3 regions of the Evansella sp. AB-rgal1 genome follow, and region 1 is predicted to be linked to each of the others. Evidence: riboswitches for the same ligand, from Rfam matches in the RefSeq annotation. Region 1 holds a riboswitch; each other region holds the start of a gene.
The links. A riboswitch is a leader RNA that binds a small molecule or an ion and turns the genes downstream of it on or off. The one in region 1 is predicted to bind lysine.
Positions count from the first base shown of each region.

Region 2: another riboswitch for lysine. It lies ahead of ACERII_RS21405 (Na+/H+ antiporter NhaC family protein); the one in region 1 lies ahead of dapA (4-hydroxy-tetrahydrodipicolinate synthase).
Region 3: another riboswitch for lysine. It lies ahead of ACERII_RS15250 (aspartate kinase); the one in region 1 lies ahead of dapA (4-hydroxy-tetrahydrodipicolinate synthase).

Region 1 is NZ_JBGUAU010000006.1:396-2,673, forward strand. It holds partial or broken gene ACERII_RS06120 (cell wall hydrolase) at 1-213, shown strand, start outside; gene dapA (4-hydroxy-tetrahydrodipicolinate synthase) at 261-1,148, opposite strand; lysine riboswitch at 1,295-1,479, opposite strand; gene ACERII_RS06130 (hypothetical protein) at 1,785-2,278, shown strand, end outside.
Region 2 is NZ_JBGUAU010000032.1:52,334-54,611, reverse strand. It holds gene ACERII_RS21405 (Na+/H+ antiporter NhaC family protein) at 1-780, opposite strand, end outside; lysine riboswitch at 926-1,104, opposite strand; gene yunB (sporulation protein YunB) at 1,199-2,041, opposite strand.
Region 3 is NZ_JBGUAU010000017.1:38,400-40,677, forward strand. It holds gene ACERII_RS15250 (aspartate kinase) at 1-1,135, opposite strand, end outside; lysine riboswitch at 1,457-1,646, opposite strand; gene uvrC (excinuclease ABC subunit UvrC) at 1,754-2,278, opposite strand, start outside.

The DNA.
Region 1 (2,278 bases):
AATGGACTATTTCAGTTCACTCCTGCTTCCAATGGTACATTAAACTCAGCTACGCCAAATGAAACAAATTTTGATGCCGCAAGAAGGGCACTTCAGGGAGAAGATCCAACAAATGGTGCACTTTATTTTTATAACCCAAGTAAAACCAATGATCAGTGGGTGAGAAGTAGAACAGTATCAACTACAATTGAAAATCATGTCTTTGCATATTAAGAAGGAGTGTTTAAAGGTGAACGACCTTTAAACACTCCTTAAATCTTTCAAACAACATTAGGTAAAATTTTTGGTTGAATTGTATTATACAAACTATGCGATTCCTCTTGTGTAAGTGGAATTAGTGGTAATCGAACAGAACCTACATTCAGTCCTATCATTTCTAATGCCGCTTTTACAGGAGTTGGATTTGGTGCACTAAATAGAGCTTTCATCATAGGTAATAGTTCTCGATGTATTGAAGCTGCATATTTGTTATCACCATTTTCAAACGCAGTGATCATTTTTTTCATATCACTACCAATGATATGAGATGCTACAGAAACAACTCCGTGTCCACCAATGGATAAAAGAGGTAATGTTAAGCTATCATCTCCACTGTATACTAAGAAATCCTCTGGTGTGTTTTCAATAATAGTAGCGATTGATTCTAAATCACCACTAGCTTCTTTAATACATATAATATTTTCTATTTTAGATAAACGAATAACTGTTTCTTCATTAAGGTTTACAACACTTCGTCCAGGAATATTATATAACATAATAGGTAGATCAGTAGAGGTAGCAATTGCTTTAAAATGCTGATACATACCTTCTTGACAAGGTTTGTTGTAATAAGGAGTAACAAGCATTACGCCATCAACACCTGATTTTTGTGCAATTTCTGTCAACTGAATTGATTCTCTTGTATTATTAGAACCAGTACCAGCGATAACAGGTACACGACCATCCACAACCTTCACAACATATTGATATAATGCTGTTTTCTCCTCTTTTGTAAGTGTTGGAGATTCTCCTGTCGTACCACCAACAACAAGTCCGTCTGTTCCATTTGCTAGTAAGTAGTTTATTAGAGATTTCGTAGCTTGAAAATCAATTTCCCCATCCTGACCAAATGGTGTTACCATTGCAGTGATTAATTTACCAAAATTCATTATAAAAACCCCTCTATTCAACAGATTTTGTTCGTCATAAAGACGGCTCAAGTTCCTGAATAGAGCTAAATCCCGGAACCGTGTATAAAATAAAAAAGCAACAACGAAGGGTCTCGTTGTTGCTTGGAAATAACACGGTTATTCCAGCGTGAGATAGCCCTCCATATAGTCGTAAAAACTATATGACAGTTCTGCATCTATTTAATGACAGAACCAGCAACAAGCTCATGAGTAAGATTGCTGCTTCGGCAAAAACCCCTTTCCACATCTATCCACGGGTCTCACTCCCTAAAGATTGTGTACTGATGGTGTTTGCACCTCTACCCTCACTTCAAAGTAAATATTGAAGTAAAGAATTTGAACTTTTTTTAACCTTAACAAATATTATTTTTAATTGCAATACTTTCCCTAAAATCTGTGGGAAAAAATATGTATATTTCTATTCAGGTGTAACATTATTCATATCATTTTATTTTATGTCAATAATAAAAAGAGTGGATTAGTTAATCGAATGTATTTATTATGTCGAAAAGCAAGATAATTCTTTTATATAGATGTTTATATTAGACATTAACTCGTTCGATATGTTATATGTAGTCATTGTTATAATATTTGTGTTGAAGGGGGATTATTTCTTTGAATGTTAACTGGTTAGAATGGTTAGGGTATTTAGCATCTTTAATTGTATTAATATCATTATTAATGAGCTCGATTATTAAGCTTAGGTGGATAAACTTACTAGGTTCTAGCATTTTTGCAATATACGGATTTTTAATTGGTGCCTTACCAGTAGGTTTGATGAATTTAGGAATTGCTTTGATAAATGTTTATTATCTATCGAAAATTTATCAATCGAAAGAGTACTTTAAAATGTTACCTATCGATGATAATTCTCAATATTTTAATTACTTTTTGCAATTTTATAAAAATGAAATTGAAAAAGTAGCAGATAAAGAGCCTTCCAATAGTTATAATTATGAGATTAGTTTTTACATATTGCGTAATATGGTTCCAGCAGGAGTATTTTTAGCTACCAAATATGATGAAGATACACTTGAAGTGGAATTGGACTTTGTTATTCCAGAATATAGAGATTTTAAAATAGGCGCTTATATATTTGAGGATTGTAA
Region 2 (2,278 bases), on a different contig from region 1:
TTTTCCTGCTACAGATCCCATCATTTCACCAGGTGCTTGTCCTTTGGATGAGTCTACCAGTATTCCGGTTTCTAATGCACGTTGTTCGTGTTGTTTCATAGGTCCAAAATCAAGTTTGAAATAGGCAACTGCAAATACAAGTAATATTGCAAATAAGGCATAAAAATTCATTGGCACTATTAATAAAAATGCTTGTAATGCACCATAGTTCGTCACTTCATGTGTAACAAAGATACCTCCGATTATTCCAATAATATATGCTCCCCAGCTGGAAATAGGTGATATTACACACATAGGGGCAGCTGTTGAGTCAACGATATATGCTAACTTTGCTCTCGATACTTTATGACGGTCTGTAAATGGTCGACTTACATTTCCTACTGTTAAACTATTGAAATAGTCATCAATAAAAATGATGATACCTAAAAAACCTGCAACGAACTGAGCTCCACTCCTTGTTTTTACTTTTGTTAACGCCCATTCTCCAAATGCTCGGCTTCCCCCTGTAATTGTTATGAAAGAAGCGATTATTCCAAGTATTAATAGGAAGAAGATAATATATAATTCCCAGTTATTTATAGATCCATCAACGTAGAAGATTTCTGTAACAATCGATGCAATATATTTTAAAGCCTCAAGAAGAAATCTTTCTTCTGAAAAATGAAGCATGATCGCTCCCACAATAATACCTACACCTAACGATGGAACAACCCTTCTTGTAATTAGTACCATTATTAATGCCACTATTGGCGGTACCAATGAATAAATTCCAAAATCCATTTTGTTTCCCACTTTCTTTTCTTATTTATGCTGACAATACTACCGTGAGGAGGAAAAATTTATCCTTGTAGCCTAAAAAACACAAAAAAGCAGCAAGGAAAACTTCCTTGCTACGAGCAGGTAGGTTATTTCCCTCATCAAGATTTTCGTAAGTAGTTCTCCACATAAAAAAGGTATGTGACAGTGTTGTACTTATTCAATACAACCCCAGCTAAAGGATCTTGGATTAGATTCCTTTGCTTCGGCAAATTTTCCTTTTTGAAACAGTCTTTGCTATCCAAGCCACTGTTTCATACTCATAAACTTTGCGCCTCTACCTCATCATCAAGACGAGGTAATACTTATCATTTTGTTGTCAAACCTAGTTGATCTTAACAAATAATGAGTACTTAAGCAATAGGTAGATAATTCCGTTTGCTTATGGTGCTACTTCTTCTAACCCACTTAAATCTACATTTTCATCAATTTCTGTTGGAGATTGCAGAATAGCAGGATTCATTCCTTCACCACCACTACTATAAAATTCTGGCACTTCTCCTGCATGGAAGATATTTGCTACTACAATAGATGTCTTTACAACTTCCGTATCTGTAGCAAATGGTATTATCACCTGTACATCGACTTCAATCTCAACTGATACTTGAAGATACGTATTATTAATTCCTGTTTCAATAACCTCTGTTTTAAGATCTGCTTTCACATCACCGATGGAAGAGAACCTAACTGGTACTCTAGGCCCTAAATGAGCAAGTAATGAATTATTTGTAGCCTGCCCTAATGGAATAGTATGTACAATTCCATTTTCCGTAAATGTAGCTCCTTCTTGCTCCAATTCTACATCCGTTGGTAAGCTATAATCTCGTACTCGACCATGTTCTATATCATTTAAGTAATTTTGTACACGCCTCACAGTTGCGTGTTGTATTTCCCAATAAACAGCTACATTCCATGATACCGCTTGTAATCTTCCATTATCATCATAGTTATACTGTAATATTTCATCTACATCAATATCCTCCATTACCTTCTTTGACATAGCATCATTGATAGCTAGTGTTCCAATTCGCTGTGTTTCTGTTTTAGCAATCTCCACTAACGTTGGTCGGATCCCCGCTTCCACGATAATGAGTCCTTGTACAGTCAGAAAGCAAAAAATAAGAAATGAGATTATAAATACATATCTAAACGGTAAAGGACCCTTTCTTCGTTTACCTTTTACAGGTGCATTAGAGCGGGGCCGATATATTGGTGATCTTCTCATAAGATGACAACCCCCTTTGCTAATACATATGCAAAGAAGGACAACATATTTCACAAAAAATTCAGGGACCAGGTCCCTGAATTTTTTGTGAACATTTTGGTACTTTTGTAAAACATAAAAAGAAAAACACTGACGATTAGAATTTCCGTATCCTGAAATAGCTCAGTTCAATTTTTGAACCGAGCCATTTTTACAGATTTTCACTTTTACTTGTTGTACATTCCCGTTTGTTGAAGA
Region 3 (2,278 bases), on a different contig from region 1:
TAATCTCGGACGTACTAACCATTTTAATGAATACCTCTTCTTGAGATAAAACATTAAACATATTAGCAGCAACACCTGGATTAGATACCATTCCTGATCCAACGATAGATACCTTCGCAAGACCTTCCTCATAGCGAATATCCTTATAGCCAATACGATCTGAATGTTGCTTTAGAATATCTAATGATTCACGTAAATGATCACTATGAATAGAAAATGATACATTCATTTCATTTTCTCCCGTTACTTGCTGTGTAATGATGTCTACATCAATGCCATCATCTGCTAATGCAGAAAATACGTTTGACAACGTATCAAAATTATTTGGCAATCTCTCAATTGTTATTTTCGTTACGGCAGCTTCGAATGCAAGACCTCGTACCGCTAAGTTTTGTTCCATAGATGCTTCCTCCTCAACAACCGTTCCTTCTTTATCTACCATGCTTGAGCGGACAATTAAAGGTACTTGATAGTTTTTCGCAAATTCAACAGATCTCGGGTGTAGAACACCAGCACCTAAATTTGCCAATTCCAACATTTCATCGTAGGAAATACTATCTAGCTGACGAGCTTTTTTCGCAACTCGTGGGTCACAAGTATATACACCAGTTACATCTGTATATATAGAACAAGATTTTGCATTTAAAGCCGCGGCAAGGGCCACTGCTGTTGTATCCGATCCACCACGACCTAGTGTCGTAATTTCTCCGTCCTCAGACATTCCTTGGAATCCAGCAACGATGACTGCTTTCCCTTCGTCTAAGTATGATTCTACTCTTTCCGTGTCAATTCTTGTTATTCGTGCATTTTGGTGAACTGGTTCTGTTTTTATACCAGCCTGCCACCCTGTTAGTGACACAGCATCAATCCCAATTTCTTTTAATGCCATTACCATGAGGGAAATGGTAACTTGTTCTCCCGTACTTAGAAGCATATCCATTTCACGCTTATCAGGATTATCTGTAATATCTTCTGCTAATTGTACTAATGTGTCTGTTGATTTCCCCATTGCCGATAATACTGTTACTACTTTATTACCAGCTTCCATTTCTTTTTTCACTTTTTGAGCAGCTTTTTTAATTTTTGATACGTCGCCCACAGAAGTCCCTCCGAACTTCTGAACAATCGTTGCCAACATGAACGCCTCCTCTTTTTATTCAAACCCATACAGTTGATTTCTACTCCAAGCTCTACTTTTTAGAACAAGAAATCCTTTACTGGAGATAAAAGAGTAGAGTTAATTAACGAACCAGACCTAAATATGATGGATATTAGGAATTTTTGAAAAATTGTCGTCATCTTTTTTTCATAGAATTATATTCTTCCTGAAATTCTCTCCTATCACATAAGAAAACGACTTAAATGTAGTTGGTTCGACATTAACAAAAGAAATCGACAGTAGGAGTAATCCCACTGCCGAAAACGACTTCAATATAAACACATCATTGATGCCGCTCCGTGAGATAGTCCTCCATACAGAAAATAGTAACTCTGTATGACAGCCATGTATTTCTTCAATACAATAGCCAGAAAAATACAGTCTGAGTCCGTATCCTTCTTCGGCGGAACCTCCTTTTTACTACGATCTATAAAGCTCAACCTTCTCCCGTAGTATACTAATAGGTTTCCGCTCCTCTACCTTCACCCCTAAGAGCCGAAGTATGGTATTACTGCTTTCAATGTTATTTAATGTGACAAAGCAAAACTCGTATATGAGTGTAACAAATACCAATTACTTTGACAATTTCCATTATTAGCTATCTTCTTTTATTTTCTCCAATAGAACTTTAGCAGAGGACATAGGGATACCAACTGCTACTATTTCCTCCAAATTAGAGTCCTTTAATCGCTTAATCGAGCCGAAGTGTTTTAAAAGTTTCTTTTTTCGTTTTTCTCCAATGCCCTCAATATCGTCTAAAACCGTTGAGAACATTGACTTTTTCCGTATATTACGGTGAAATGTGATAGCAAAACGGTGAACTTCATCTTGAATTCGTTGAAGCAAATAAAATTCCTGACTTGTTCTTTTTAATGGAACAATTTCAGGTGGGTCACCAATCATTAACTGGGATGTACGGTGCTTGTCATCTTTGACTAATCCACATACAGGAATTGTCAACCCTAACTCATCTTCTAATACACTCTGAGCTGCTGATATTTGCCCTTTTCCTCCATCTATAACAATTAAGTCTGGTAATGGAAGATCTTCCTTTAAGAGACGTGTATAACGTCTTCTAACAACTTCTCTCATAGATTCATAATCATCTGGACCAACTAC